DNA from 3 places in the Protofrankia sp. Cr2 genome. Region 2 is predicted to be linked to each of the others. Evidence: riboswitches for the same ligand, from Rfam matches in the RefSeq annotation. Region 2 holds a riboswitch; each other region holds the start of a gene.

The links. A riboswitch is a leader RNA that binds a small molecule or an ion and turns the genes downstream of it on or off. The one in region 2 is predicted to bind cyclic di-AMP.
Region 1: another riboswitch for cyclic di-AMP. It lies ahead of U9978_RS05195 (transglycosylase family protein); the one in region 2 lies ahead of U9978_RS07685 (C40 family peptidase).
Region 3: another riboswitch for cyclic di-AMP. It lies ahead of U9978_RS01275 (transglycosylase family protein); the one in region 2 lies ahead of U9978_RS07685 (C40 family peptidase).

What each region holds. Positions count from the first base shown of each region.
Region 1 covers NZ_CAUVXG010000006.1:49,239-54,388, forward strand. Annotated here, with positions in the region: gene U9978_RS05190 (multicopper oxidase domain-containing protein) at 368-1,690, shown strand; cyclic di-AMP (ydaO/yuaA leader) riboswitch at 2,165-2,338, shown strand; gene U9978_RS05195 (transglycosylase family protein) at 2,343-2,726, shown strand; gene U9978_RS05200 (NUDIX hydrolase) at 3,001-3,486, opposite strand; gene U9978_RS05205 (MerR family transcriptional regulator) at 3,562-4,560, opposite strand; gene U9978_RS05210 (VOC family protein) at 4,703-5,150, shown strand, end outside.
Region 2 covers NZ_CAUVXG010000010.1:107,867-113,016, reverse strand. Annotated here, with positions in the region: gene U9978_RS07690 (plasmid partitioning protein) at 257-904, shown strand; gene U9978_RS07685 (C40 family peptidase) at 1,341-2,348, opposite strand; cyclic di-AMP (ydaO/yuaA leader) riboswitch at 2,555-2,761, opposite strand; gene U9978_RS07680 (hypothetical protein) at 3,186-3,557, opposite strand; gene corA (magnesium/cobalt transporter CorA) at 4,557-5,150, opposite strand, start outside.
Region 3 covers NZ_CAUVXG010000001.1:291,402-296,551, forward strand. Annotated here, with positions in the region: gene U9978_RS01270 (transglycosylase family protein) at 1-725, opposite strand, end outside; cyclic di-AMP (ydaO/yuaA leader) riboswitch at 732-889, opposite strand; gene U9978_RS01275 (transglycosylase family protein) at 1,271-1,984, opposite strand; cyclic di-AMP (ydaO/yuaA leader) riboswitch at 2,056-2,228, opposite strand; gene fbaA (class II fructose-bisphosphate aldolase) at 2,452-3,489, opposite strand; gene U9978_RS01285 (CAP domain-containing protein) at 4,274-5,035, shown strand.

The DNA of each region.
Region 1 (5,150 bases), on a different contig from region 2:
AATCAGGCGACGGCCGGAGAGACCGGTAGACGGTTGCCAATAGGTAGCAGACATGCCCTAGCACCTTCTTCTACATGTGTTAGCGAGTTCGCGCGGGGCGCGCGGCGGATGCGACTCCTGGCCGCTACTGTCACCCACCGTGACAGCACGATTCCGCGCCGGTTGGCGCACGCGTATGGAGTGCGGTACCGCAGGTCGGGGCTGGGCGGCGAAAGGTCCACCCGCCTGGCGTCCGTCGTTCAGAGCGGGGTTCACGGGCACCCTTGCACTCGTCGGATGCCTGGCCATATCCGGACCGGCCACGGCGGTAGCCGCGGCCGGCGGGCAGCCGAACACCCCGAACATGGCCGGAACGGCCGGAACAGCGATGCCGGGTCCGGGAGACACCTACTGGGATGCTGTCGCCGGTGCGGCATTCCACCCGACCGGGCAGGTGCGCACCTACTATGTCGGTGCCGATGAGGTCGTCTGGAACTATGCCCCGGACGGGCGCGACGACATCACCGGTCAGGCGTTCGATCCGATTGCGAAGACGTATGTCCAATCCGGGCCCGGCCGCATCGGGACGAGTTATCTCAAGTGTCTCTATCGTGGCTACACCGACGCGAATTTCACCAACCTGGCACCGCGCCCCGCACAGGACGCCTACGAGGGCTTTTTGGGCCCGGTGATCCGCGCCGAGGTCGGCGACACCATCAAGGTGGTGTTCCGCAACGCCTGCAAAATTGGCGACAGTATGCATCCGCACGGTGTGTTCTACACGAAGGCGAACGAGGGTACACCCTACGCCGACAACACCTCCGGGGTGGACAAGTTTGACGATGCCGTACCCACCGGCGGCACGCACACCTATACCTGGCTGGTGCCCGACCGGGCCGGACCGGGCCCACACGACGGTAGTTCGGTTATGTGGATGTACCACTCCCACACCAACGAAGTCGTCGACACCTATGCCGGACTCACCGGCCCGATGGTCATCACAGCCAGGGGGAAGGCGCGGCCGGACGGCAGCCCCGTCGACGTCGACCGTGAGATCTTCACGTTGTTCACAATCACGAACGAGAACTGGAGCCCGTATCTGCAGGATAATCTCCGCCGTTTTGCCCAGCCACCGTATCCGTCACAGGATGACAGCAACTTCACCAGGTCCAACCTGCGGCATGCCATCAACGGCTACGTCTTCGGCAACGAGCCGATGATCACCCTGAAAAAAGATGAGCACGTCCGCTGGTACCTGATGAGTATGGGTGGTGAGCAGGACATACACACCCCGCACTGGCACGGCAACGACGCGGTCGTGAGTGGTATGCGGATGGACACTGTTCCGTTGCTTCCCGGTACCATGGCCGTGGCCGACATGGTACCCGACAACCTCGGCATCTGGCTTTTTCACTGCCACGTCAACGAGCACATCACCGCCGGCATGCTGACCCGGTATCAGGTTGTATCCGGCACCGGCACCGGCAGCAGCGCTAGCGCTGGTACTGGCGGTACCGCTACCACCGCATCGGCATCCGCGTCGTGGGCCACAACGATGCCGGTGCCCAAGGGCGCTGTCGCGGCGGGTGAGGGTGGGATAGCCGACCCCCCTTCCGCCGTCCCCGCTGCGTCGGCGGTAGCCGCTTTCGTGGTGATGGTCGCCGGCCGCAGGATCGTCCGCCGTCGCCGCCGCCGTGGTGCCATGGGCTGACCACAGGCGACCGTGTCGTTCATCGTGTCGTTCAGCGCTGTCCATGCCTGCGCCAGTGCTCCGCAGCGGGCCTGGACAGCGCTGTGTCGGTTTCCGTGGAGGTCTCGACGATAGCCGGGCCACCCGGGCGCCGCGGTCGGACAGCCATCATGCATATTGCCGACACGATACACGCTGTCGTCGACATCGTGTTTTCCGGTGCTGTCGTACAATCACCGCCGGATAGCCACGCAGTCGATCCGCCTGCCCACGTACCGCGTAAGAAAATGCTTCACTCGGCAGGTGGCGACCCCATCACACTATCGCCGCCCGGCCGAAGCCACGTTAGGGATGAGCGCGCGTGCGCGCACGTTACCGGCAGCCGTAGCTGCCATCAACATCGCATACGGACTGTGTGCCTCTTCACGGAGCCTTGCCTTCGGGGCGGTCGTTGCACGTATGGTCTTCGCCATGCCTTCGAGGAGAAGGCATGCGTCGGACGGCACGCCGAATCCTGCCCTCGTCCGATGAAAACCAGACCGGTGGCAGGAACGGGGGAACCACTTTCGGACGTCGACGTCAGGCGTCCTCGGGGTGAAGCCGCACATCGCGGCCGGGCACTCCCAGCCCGAATCCGACAGCTCACCTCGCAGGCGTGGGGAAGGACATCAACATGTCCAACGTACGTTCCGGCGACCGTGGAATCAGTCGAATCAAAGCACGGGCCCGGGTATTGATCGCAGTGCCGGCCCTCGTTGCCGCCATCGGTGGCGGCAGCGTCGCGCTGTCCCAGCCGGCAAGTGCGGCGCCGTCCGGCGACGGCCTTCTTTCCGCCATCGTGCGGTGCGAATCCGGTGGGAACCCGAACGTCGTCAACTCGATCGGCGCCGGCGGACTGTTCCAGTTCCTGCCCGGTACCTGGCATGGCGTCGGCGGGTCCGGCCTGCCGCAGAATGCCAGCGCCGCCGAGCAGTGGAAGCGCGCTCGGATCCTGTACGCGCAGCAGGGCACAAGCCCCTGGTACGCCTCGAAGCACTGCTGGGCCGGAAAGGCCTAACAGGCTCGACGGCCAAAGGGCGTGCGATCATGTTCTTCTCGCACGCCCGGCGGCCTCAAGCGGTCTCGACGGCCAAAGGGCGTGCGATCCCGGGAGAGATCCGGCCACAACTGGATCTCTCCCGGGCGCCTGCGGGCGCTCACGTCGCGGACGGTTAAGAGCGCGCGGCCAGTCGATCTCCCATCGGCGTCGGTTCCCGCTCAGACGGTTCAACGATGTGATTCTGATGCTGGTATCACAGCACAAAAATCACATTCTAAGAGCGCCCGGAAGGTCAGGTGCGCTGTGCGTCCACCCGGCCACTCGGTGGTCGGTTCCGTGCAAGATCCAACGCGATGTCGATGAGATCAACCCGTTCGAGGGTGTCGATCTGATCGAGATCGATCCAGGCGGCCTGGTCGGTGGAACCACCGATCTCATGCCGAAGCACGCCGCCGACCACCCGTGCCGTATATATGACCCGCACGGCGTGATGATCGGCCTCGATGCCGACGCCGCGCGGGAAACGCCTGCGCATCGAGTCGACACCCAGCAGGGATTCGATCACGACGTCGTAACCGGTCTCCTCCTCGACCTCCCGAACCGCCGCGGCCAACGGATCCTCCCCGTGGTCGATGCCGCCGCCGGGCAACGTCCAGTGCTTCCCGCTCGTGCCGACGAAACGCGCGAGAAGGATCTTCCCTTCGTGGATGCAGACCGCGTACGCAGCGACCCGCAGCTCCCGGACCAGAACCGGTTGACCGCCTTCATCCCCTGACACCCCCCACACGATGCCAGCTCCGAGATCGGCCTGGCGAGGTTACTGCTCGATTCGGCGGTCGAGGAACAACTATGATCAGCCGGCCGCCCGCAGTGCGGTGATCAGCCACTCCAGTGCCTCGATCATCGGGCTGGCAACCGCCACCGTCGTCGTGTCGCCGCTGACGAGCGCAACGAGTTCCCAGAACCGGTAGACCCGCCGGTCGGTGAACGTTTCAAGATCGTCTATGAGTGTTGCCCGCCACGCAGGGGTGTCACGGTTCCCGGTCGTCTGCGCGTACGACGCGGCGATCGCGGCGGCCAGCGCCGTGCCGTCGGTGGAGACCGGGTCGATCCCCTCGGTGTATGCCTGCGTGGCCCGGCTCGCCAGAACGGTGTTGAAGGCCTCCTGGTGTCGGATGGTCGCTTCTTCGCTGACGTGCTTGGCCGCGCCCCGTTGCGCCATGGTCCTGACCCGGGCGGTGAAATCCTCATCCTGGATCAACGTCACCAGTTCCACCCAGGCCTCGACCTGCTCGCCGGTCGGGTCCTCGGGCAGCTCGGGAAATGAGGCTCGGATCATCGTCTCGAATGTCCCGCCTGCTCCGCTGTCACCGTCCAGGGCATTGCCGTCCAGACGCTTGCCGTCCAGACCCTTGAACACGGTGTCGAGAAAGCCGTCCAGAATCCGTGTGCGTTCCGCCGCATCGAGTTTCGCCAGTCGGTGCATCAGTTCCATCTCCTCCCAGTCGGATCCGCGGACCGCGACCGCCCGCAGCACTGCTTGCCGTAGCCGCAGCACCCTGACCTGTGCGCCGAGCGCCTCGGCGTGCACGCGCGCCACCTCGGCCACCGTGATCTCCTGCGCGAGTACCTTCGCGACGGTCGGCAGGTCGATACCCAGGTCACGCAATGTGCGCACGAGCTCGAGGCGGGCCGCCGCCATCGCGTCGTACAATCGGTAACCGGCGTTGCTGCGCGCAACCGGCTCGACCAGATGCTCGTCGGCGTAGAACCGGATGGTGCGTACCGGCACCCCGGTCAGTTCCGAGAGCTGCCCGATCGTGATCAACCGGTCGGTCGCGTGTCCCTCCATGAACCGCCACGATCCAGGTTCCAGTAGGTGGAGACTCAAGCCGATGACTGCCGGCACGGCGGTGATACGCGTCACATTCGATCTGGTGGACATCGCATCGGCCTCGGCCGGCCGGCGGGTCGGCCACGCAGCGGAGGTTCTCATGGAGGCGAAACTTGATCATGTCGTCCTGTGGGTGGCGGACCCGCTGCGTTCGTTGGACTTCTACCAGCGCGTGGTCGGTCTCCCCCCGGTCCGCGCGGACGCATTTCGCACCGGGGAGGCGCCGTTCCCGAGCGTGCGGGTGTCGACCGAGTCCATCATTGACCTGATGCCGCGGGCTGCCGCTGCCGCTGCCGCTGTCAACGCGGTACCCGGAGCCGGCGGAACCGCCGGCCATCCGGTCAACCACATCTGTCTCGCGATGGGCCGCGAGGAGTTCGACGCCCTCCGCCGCCGGTTGGCGGACAACGCCGTCAGCGTGCCGGTAACCATGGAGCAGTCGTTTGGTGCGCGTGGCATCGCGCCGCGGGCGTTTTACTTCACAGATCCTGACAACAACGTGATCGAGGCCCGTTACTACGACCAGGCGGATTCCGTCATGCGGCGCC
Region 2 (5,150 bases):
CGTGTCATCCGCCTGTGGCGTTACAGAACCTTGTGGATACACCATTGGGACCAAGCAGCTGGCTCCGGGTCGCCGTGCCGGCTCCCCGGCTCCCCGGAGCGGGCGTCGGGCGTCTGGACGTCGGGTTGCATCCGCCCGGCTGGTGATGCTGGTCGTGCTGGTGGTGTGTGCCAGACCACTGGTGTGGTGCCCGACTCATGCACGCCACGCGGCCAATCTGCCGAATCGGGCGGCGTCTGTGTGGTTCGGTTGGCTCGTGGTATCGAATCCGCTCAAAGTCGGGAAAGACCTGTGGACCAAGAACCGTCGACGGGCACTGATCGTCGTGGGCGTGGTCGTAGTCGTCTTCGCGTATGCGCACGGCTCGCCCACGGTGAAGACCGAGCGCGCCGCGATTCCGGCGGGTTACGCGTCGGCAGGCCGTGAGCTCGCGATACATGCCGACCCTAAGCCCGGGCAGCCGGTGCCGTTGGTCCTCGTCCTGCACGACTACGGCAAGGACGCAGCGTCGATCGAGAAGGCCGGCAACGTGTCGACGCTCGCAGATGGCCAGAAGTTCGCCCTGGTGTACCCGGAGGCGGTTGCCAGCACCTGGCAGGTCAACGGCCCGGACGCGCAGTACCTGCGGGACGTGGTCCGCTACGTCGCGACGGAGCGATCGAAGATCGACATGTCCCGGATCTACATCTGGGGCGCGGGGGAGGGCGGTCGTATGGCCCTTACCGTCGCCTGCAGCTCGCTTGACTCCGCGCAGAAGCCCCTGTTTGCGGTGGTCGGGGCGGTGGGCGCAGTCGGCCAGGCGCCACCGTGCCCTTCGCAGGTTCATGTCACGCTTCTGCCCCAGCAATGGGACGAAGCCACGACCAGGGCTTTGTGGAAATTCTCGAAAGTAATCAAGGACTAGGGCCTAGGGCCTGTCCGATGGGGTTTCCCGCCGGCCGGCTCAGCCGGGGGGGTGGCGCGGCCGGCCGGCGGGAGTTCTGGACTCCCGCCGGCCGAGCGCACTGTGGGGGGGGTTCAGTGCGCAAGGCCAGCGGAAGCCCGCGTTCCGCCGGCCTTGCGAGCCGGGGGGGTTGGCTCGGTCCGACCAGCGGAAGTTCTTGGAGACATCCAGTTGTGGTTTGGGGCCGCCAGATCAGCGCCGGTTTCGACACTACCGACCTGGCGGCGAGGTTCACGCGTAACCGGAGGGGGAGGACACGCGGAACCCGATTGTGTTTTATAGAAGCGATAACCGCGTCACATCACCGGGATGGACGTTGCTGCCGCCGATGCGGACGTGCAGCCGACCTACCAGGCTCCTTGGCCCCCGAGAGAGCGTAAGGACTGTGATTGCACGCCTAGCTGACGCGGCCGACCGAATACGACGTGGTGTAGATGTCCCTGAGCGAGACAACCTCACCGGACTTCGGGGCTGCCCACATCTTCCCGCCGCCAGCGTAGATGCCGACATGGTAGATGTTTCCCGGCGTACCATAGAATATCAGATCGCCGATCTGCTTATTGTACTGCGACACGTGGGTCGTCGCTTCGTACTGTTCCTCCGCCGTGCGGGGGAGGCTGCGCCCCAGTTGTTTGAATATATACTGAACCAGGCCGGAGCAGTCGAAGGAGTAGGGTCCCTCCGCACCGTACACGTAGGGCTTACCCGCTTGTTGGGCCGCTAGATAAACAGCCCGTTGACCGACCGAGCCGATGGCTGTCGTCGCATCCGTCGTACTCGGTGACGTGGTGCCGGCTCCGCTGGGGCCGGATGCCTGAACGACGCTATGGGCCGTCGATCGAGGCGCCTGTGCCGGAATTGTTGGAGCGGGACCAGGCACCACAGTCATCGTACCGATGTTCGAGGAGTGCGCCGACTGCAGGGCGTCGGTCCCGTCGAAGATGGCCGTGATCTGTGTCGTGGTAAGGATCTTGGCTGTATAGCTGGCAAAGCCCTGTTCGTTAGTATACAGGTGCTTGAAAGTCGCCCAGCCGTCAGGCAGCTTCACCTGAACCTTGATGAGCTGGTTCGGCAGCGGCGTGTGGGTCGTCCCGTCCTCGAGGGCGAAACCCATGTCAATGGGCTGGTCGGCCCGCACGGATACGTCCGGATTGGTGACCTTCAGCGCGACAGTCGACTTCGGGTGCAGGTCAGCTTGATCGATCACCTGGCTTGTGATGGAGCCGGGGCCCACCGAAGTGGCCGGGTTGATGACCGCTGTGCGTAGGCCGGCGAGTGACGCCTGGCTTCCGAACTGCGATCCCAGGGTGATCCGCGAGCTGACCGACGTCTCGTCCATACCGGAGTCGGCCGGAGCGCAGCCGGCGAGCGCGACACCTGACACGGCAACCGTGCCGGTTGTCATCACGGCTACCGCGGCCCGGGCTCGGACGCGACCTGTTCCCGACGGTGGAGTCGGCGCGCGGTGTCTGCCACGGGCGGAGCGCTCAGGTATGTCGGCAGACGGTCGCAGAGACGACGTTGTTGCCAACGTCATCGGCGACTTCGTCGACGACGATGACCATGACCATGTTGCCGGATCAAGCTGCACATCGGGCGCAGACAAGGCTGTGATCCTTCCCGTTCGCCTGCGAGGTGAGCTGTCGGGTTCGGGCTGGGCTGCCCGGTGTGCTGTGCGACCGTCGCACGGCTCACTTAACCCCTAGGACTGCACCGCGGTTCGGTGTCGTCCGGTGGAGGATGGGTCCCCCGCTCCTGCCCTGGTGACGACTCGGAGGGGACACCGGGACCGTGGGCAGGATTCGGCGTTCGGTCCGGTGTTGTCGTGACGTCGGCGTGAGACTAGTTCAAAGGGATGGTGCCAGTAAACACTAGTCCTACACAACTACGGCGAGTGCCTACAGAAGTGACCATATCGGCTCCTCCCAGCCTCCCTACCAACCAGCTCGCCGCCATGCCCTGGCCTGTTGGTCCGTGCGACAGGGCGGTTGGCTGAGGCCCCACATGCCGTGACCCACAGGATGCGGAAGATGACATTACGCCATAGCGACGAGAGTCTGACGGCAGGGGGCACTCAAGTGCCGATAGTTATCGTTTGTTGGCATGCAGTAGCGAAAATTATCACCCTAGGGGAGTTGTGCGATCACTTATTGTGTCGATCGCTATGGGATTTCTCGCTCCTGCATCCCGCGGGTGCGCATCCTGCGTGAGGGGCGCAGCTCGGGCCTGTGACGGGTCGGGGTCAGTGGCGGCGGGCGCGGGTTGCGCGGCGGGAGAGCAGGCCCGCGGTCGCCAGGACGTGCAGTTCGACCGCGAGCTCGTGAACCTCGGCAGGCAGGGAACGGTAGTGGCCGGACAGGGCCTCGACGGCCGCCTGCGCGCGGTCCGCGAGATCGTCCAAGGCCCGCTGATGAGTGCGCATCTGCGCCCGTTCGTCCTGAATCGCGCGAACCGTGTCCTCCTGCCACCGTCGGGTACGCGTCAGGTGCTCGCTGGCGTCCGCGGCTTGGCGCTCGGCATCCTCCAGCCGTCCGAGGAGCTGATCAAGTTGGTCCAATCGCGTGACCAACTCCGCGATAAGATCATTTCGGACGGGGTACGTCGGTTTGGTCATCGGACTGCGTCGTGGGCCGTGTCACGGATGCAGTCCTGTGTGCTGTGACGCGTCACGCTGTGGGCGCGGCGAGGGATGTCACCGTTGTCACGCACGTCCGTCACAAGGTTCGGCACGGGATGTGATCGCCGTCCCAGCCGCCTGCCGTTGACTGTTGGCTGGGACGGCGGTTGACGGTGAGTTCCCGCGCGAAGGGCCGACACAGCCGATTACGGTAGCCGACAGCGTGGTCTTCGTGAATCCCGTCGTCGGGTGGTATATCGGAACTATATAGTCGGAAATAGCTATCAAAGTGAGACTGTAGTCCTGATGGGCGGTAACCCCGGGGAACGGTAGCCCCGGGGAGCGGTAGTCCCGGGGGCGGTTGTCCTGACGAGTGGTAGTCCCGCGGGGGATGACGGCGGGGCACTCCGGTGGCGTCCACCCAGCGTCCGGGGCTGTCGCGCAGTGCCCTGCAGGATAGCCCGAACGGGTGATACCCACGCCCTGCACGGGCCGCGCGGCGGAGCCACGTCCGTCCGTCATTCACCTGGATTTGCCCGGTTCGACGCCCCGATCCGCTCTCGTCCCTCCGCGGCACGCGGCACGCGGCACGCGGCACCCCGGCCCGGGTTGCCCGGGGCCTCTGGCCGGACGAAAGACACCATGGCCGTATGATCTTCGGCCAACGGGTTTCCTCTCCGCTAAGAGCGCCCGGCAATAGGGGCGTGGATGAAGGAGCGGGGCTGGGGTGCGTGCATCGCGAGGCGGAGGAGGGAGGCACCCTGGTTGTGGGTGTCGACTGACGACAACGCGGCGAGGTGCGTGCCCCAGCCCCGCGACGCCGCGTCCCCTATTGCCGGGCGCTCTAAGACCGGGTTCACGGCTGAGGCGGTCGGTTGCAGTGATCCGATCCCGGTGATTCTACGGGTGTGATCGATTAGGTCATCGGCTTGGTCCGTGGGCCTTGTTGCATGATTCTTTTCACCTGAGCCTTTTACCTGAGCCTTTTACCTGTGCCTACAGCCAGCCGTTGCGCCTGAAAGATCGGTACAGCATGAAACAGATCGTCGCCATCAGACAGAGAACGGCCGGATATCCCCAGACCTCGCGGAGTTCCGGCATATGGTCGAAATTCATTCCGTAGATGCCGGCGACCGCCGTCGGAACCGCGGCGATGGCGACCCAGGCGCTGATGCGGCGCATGTCTTCGTTCTGCGCGATCGTCACCTGCGTCAGGGTTGCCTGGATGATCGAGGACAGCAGTTCATCGAATCGCGCTATTCGCTCGGTGACCAGTTCGAGGTGGTCGGCTACGTCACGGAAGTATTCCTGAATGCGCGGTGGGATCCTGCCGACGCCCGGCTCGGTGAGCGCGCGCAGCGGAGCGGCGAGTGGCGTGACGGCGTGCTTGAGTTCAAGCACCTCGCGTTTGAGCTGGTAGACCTTGCTGGCGTCGGGGCGGGTCGAGCGGCGGAAGACCGAGCCTTCGACGGCGTCGATGTCGACTTCGATTTTCTCGGTAACGGCCAGGTAATCGTCGACAATCTGGTCGCAGATGGCGTGGAGGACAGCCGACGGTCCTATGCGTAGCATTTCCGGTTGCTTCTCCAA
Region 3 (5,150 bases), on a different contig from region 2:
GCGGACGGGCTGGTGACGGTGATGTCCCAGAGGTTCTTACCGACCACACCGGTCTGTCCGTCGTCGACCCTCGTCAGGTAGCTGTACAGCGATGCGAGGCCCTGGGACTCCCCGCCGAAGCGGCCGTCCACCTGTAGAATGAATTTCTTCTCGCGCATCGTGTTCTGCCAGACGTAGGCGTCAGCGCGCACCTGTCCGGCCAGAGCGGTGGAAAGCGTCGTACCGGTGAAGTTCGACGATTCCAGCTGCGCCTTCGCACGGTCCAAGGTCATTGCGGGCTGCGCCGGAGCGATCGCCTGCTGGACTGCCGCGACGTTGGGCACCGTTGTCGGCACCTGCGGCGCCGGGCCGTTGTTGGTCAGACCCATCTTGACCGAGCAGGATGGCCACGGGGACCAACCGCGAGAGTTGTAGAGCTTGTGGGCTGCATCGTCCTGCAGCGCCGGCGGGGCGTCACTGGGGAGACCGGCATAGCCGAGACCGTGCCAGGTTCCGGCGTCGAACTGGTAAGCGCCGTAGAACCCGTTACCGGTATTGATGTGATAGTTGCCGCCGGACTCGCACTGGCGGAGTTTGGCGAAGTCGTCGGCGGTCGCAGCGCCTGCGGGACTGGCCGCGACGGCGAGACCACTGCCCACGAGTGCTGTGACAGCACCGGTGGTACGCAGGACCTTGACTGCGGTGGACGACTGTTGCGGGGCGCGGTGCCTGCCGACAGACGGCATGTGGGTCGGTCCTTCCCGTCGCCTACGAGGTGAGCTGTCGGGTGCGGGCTGGGAACATGCCCGGCCGGTGACGCCGATGGGCGTCGCAGGCTTTACCCCAAGGACACCGGTGGTCGGTATCCGAATGTGGTTCCCCCGATCCCGTCCGTGCGGCTTCGCGGTAGGTCCTGCCGCGGCGGGCGGGGACGGGATTCGGCGTCCGTCCGTGCGGCCTCGCCGATCTGGCGAGTGGGGAGGACTCTAGCGAGCCTGGCCCTTTCGAAGCAAATCGGGGTGTCGGATGAACTACACGGACCCGACTTTCATCACCCGAATGGGCTACGTGGCCGAAAGAGAACACTCTACCCGGCGATTGGGGCGACCCCGCCGGGGGGTCGTTTGTGCTGGCTTTCCGTAACGCCGAGTGATCGGGCCGGTCGCCGTAGTGCTTTTCTGTTGTGTTTGTTGTCACGCGGGTGGGACCGGCCCGACTCGTCCTCGCGGGGTCTATATCAGTTCGTGGCCATCAGTTCGTGACCATCAGCTGCAGACCTTCCTGCTGCGCCTCAGCTGAAAGTGGCCCCCCAGGTCTCCGGCCCACAGATTCCGTCGACCGCCAGGCCCTTGTCGGCCTGCAGGCGGCTGGCCGCGCCGGCCGACTCGGGTCCGTACCGGCCGTCAATCTGGATCTTGTAACCAAGACTGTTCATCTGGTTCTGCCACGACAGCACGTCCGATCGCACCTGATCGACGAGGCCGGGGGTCAAGGGCGTCGCGTCAGCGGAAGTCGACGAGGTGTCCGCACTCACCGTGCGCGATTCCCAACGCGAGGCACCGTTCCTGCCATATGAGCGCGCCTGTGACGAGCCGGTGTCGGATGAACTCGAATCCGGTGCGCTGGTGTCCGGTGCGCTGGCGCCGGAGGTGCCGGTATGTGCGGGAGCAGCGCCGGCTGGGCTGGCGCCAGCCCCGAGCTGGTCGGCGCCCATGCCCTTGCCGCAGACAGGCCACTGGCTGAAGCCGGAGCGGGCGGCGAGCTTGATCGCGGCCTCATCCTGGGTGCCGGGGGAGGCACTGCTGGGCAGGCCGGTGTAGCCGAGGCCTTGCCAGGTGCCCAGCGAGAACTGGTAGGCGCCGTAGTAGCCGTTGCCGGTGTTCGCCCCATAGTCACCGCCTGACTCGCATTGGCGAAGCCCCTCCCACGTGGTGGCGGCGCTGGCCGGTTGTGACATCGCGATGCCGCCACCGATCGCGGCGACCAGGGCCGGGGTCACCACCATGGCTCGGGTACGGACCCGGGCGCGGCGAACTCCACGATGTCGACCACGAGAACGTGTACTGGACATATTGGTAATGCCCTTCCCCACGCCTGCGAGGTGAGCTGTCGGATTCGGGCTGGGACTGCCCGGCCGCTTTCACGGCTTCACCCCGAGGACGCCCGATATCGACGTCCGAAAGTGGGTCCCCCGTTCCTGCCGCAAGTTTGGTTTTCGTCGAGCGAGGGCAGGATTCGGCGTGCCGCCCGACGTGTCCCCGCCGTATCGACGGGCACGGCGCAGACCATAACCAGAATTGCTGGTGGCTGAACAAGCCGTGAATGCGGTTCGTGAGTATGAGCACATCGCGCTGTCCACTCTTGCCGTGCCTCGAGATCGACTGCTAACGCGCGCATGCATGTGCTCAGCTGGTTTGCCCGCGGCCGCCGGAGGCGCGAAAAGTGATGTCGCGCCTCCTTTGGCCGGATGGGTCAGCCGGTCAACGAACGCCCCGCCGAGCGCAGGTCTGCGCAGGCCTGCACGACACGGGCGGCCATACTGGACTCGGCTGCTTTGCCGTAGCTGCGTGGGTCGTACTGCTTCTTCACACCGACCTCTCCGTCCACTTTCAGCACGCCGTCGTAGTTCTTGAAGACATGGTCGACGATAGGTCGAGTGAATGCATACTGGGTGTCGGTGTCCACATTCATCTTGACAACGCCGTAGTCCAGCGTCTCGCGGATTTCGGCCAGGTCGGAACCGCTACCGCCGTGAAACACCAGGTCGAACGGCTTGGCGTCGGCTGGCAGGCCGAGCTGCTGCGCGACATACTGCTGCCCGTCCCGAAGGATGCTCGGACGGAGTTTCACATTGCCCGGCTTGTACACACCGTGCACATTTCCGAAGGTTGCGGCGAGCATGTAGCGGCCCCGTTCGCCGGTGCCGAGGACCTCGGCGGTGCGCCACATGTCCGTCGGCGTGGTGTAAAGTTTCTCGTCGATCGCACCGACGACACCGTCCTCCTCGCCACCGACGACACCGATCTCCACTTCCAGGATGATCTTTGCCTGGTGACATTCGATCAGGAGGCCGTCGGCAATCTTGAGATTCTCCTCCAGCTCGACTGCCGATCCGTCCCACATATGTGAGTGGAACAGCGGATCCCGCCCTTCGCGGAGAACCCGCTCCTTGGAGATCGCAAGCAGGGGGCGCAGATAGGCGTCGAGTTTGTCCGCAGGGCAGTGGTCGGTGTGCAGGGCGATGTTGACCGGGTACGCTTTGGCGACATGGTGGGCGAACTCGGCGAGTGCCTGTGCGCCGAGGACCATGTTCTTCACCCGGGTGCCGGAGAGGAACTCGGCGCCGCCGGTGGAGACCTGCACGATGCCGTCGCTGCCGGCATCGGCGAAGCCCTTCAGCGCGGCATTCAGGGTCTCCGACGACGTAACGTTGATCGCAGGGTAGGCGAATGCCTCGGTCTTGGCCCGGTCAAGCATCTGTGCGTAGACGTCCGGGGTGGCGATGGGCATGGTTGTGGCTCCTGTGGGCAGTCGGAGTTGCGTGTCCGTTTGGTTGACAATGGACCGATTTGGATATGAACAGCGGGCTGGAAGTTGCGCGAAGGATACGATGATCGAGCCTGCGGGGGCAGGCAGACCCGAACTGTGCGAGTGCGGATGGCCTGTCCGGAGCGGCGCTCTATGCCGTCATCGTCACGCTCGTATTCGTCGACAGCGGCATCCTCGTCGTTTTCTGGCTGCCTGGTGACACGATCCTGGTCGCCGCCGGCCTGCTCGCGGCCGACCCGGATGCGGGCGTGTCGTCTGGTGCCTCCACGCCCGGGATCCCGCTGGTCGCGACCGCTGGCGCCGTAGTGGGTCATGTTACCGCGCTGCCCTTGGGTCGGCCCTGTCTCGAACGGCGTCACGGCTGGATACTTGCCCGTGCTGATGCGTTCTACCAGCGCTTTGGCACTCTGGCTCCGGATGCGGCCCGGTTTGTCCCACAAGCGCGGACGTTTGCCCCTGTCGTTCGCGGGCGCTCCTAGGCGTCACCCCGGGCAGCAGGCCAGGGCCGTTGGTCGCCCGTCCGACACGGCATGTCGTCGGGCGGATCCGGGATGGCGCTGTACTGGCCTGATCTGCTCATGACTATTCGGTAAAAAGCGATACCGGATGGCTCACCGTGCCTAGTACTCGCTACCCTTGTCCCGGATGGAGGGGACACAGCGCGGGGGGGACCGACCACACGGAAGGTTCCATGGTTCGACATCGCAAGCACCGCCGTTCCCGGCCGGGATGGTCCGGTGCCGTTATGGCAGTTTTCGTTTTCGTTCTCGCCACCGTCGGGTTGCTCTTGGCCCAGGTCGTCCACGGGGGAGGGCCTGCAGCCGCGAAGAGCTCGGCGGCCTCGTCCCCGGCGCTGGTGTCGTCGACGTCCCCGGTTGATCCCGCGCAGCGGTCTGTATCGCCACAGGTCGTCGATCGCGGCACGGTTGGCGAGAACGTTCATAGGCGCGCCGCTGTCAAGCCTGACGCGTGGCCGTGGATGGAGTCGCCCGCACCGAGCTCGCCGTCGTCCGCACCGGTCGCGCCCGTCACAGCGAGCGGCTCGGCGTCCACAGCCGCAACGGTCGCACCTCCCAGGCCGGTCACGCCGGCTACACCGGCCGCCGTCGCCGAGCAGACATCGGCAAACCCGGCGTCCCAGGTGGTAGCGCTCACGAACGCAGAACGAGCCAAGGCCGGCTGCGCTCCGTTGACCGTCGACTCCAGGTTGACCGCCGCGGCGCAGGCGCACAGCGACGACATGGCGACGCATAACTACTTCAGCCACACGAGCCAGGACGGTCGCACGCCGTTTCAACGGATGGCTGCTGCCGGGTACCAGTTCTCGATCGCCGCGGAGAACATCGCCGCTGGGCAGCGCACTCCTACCGATGTCATGACGGGCTGGATGAACAGCACCGGGCACCGGGAGAACATCCTCAACTGCTCGTTGAAGCAGATCGGCGTCGGCTACGGCACCGGGGGCAATTACGGGGTGTACTGGACACAGGACTTCGGGACGCCGTAGAAGCGATTAGAGCGCCACTCATTGTGAGGTGCCGGCGGTTGCCGTGCGGACGCCCGCGCTTCACCGGGCCGGCGGTCGCGTTCGGGTCGTCGCGGCCGCCGGTGCCTGAAACCAG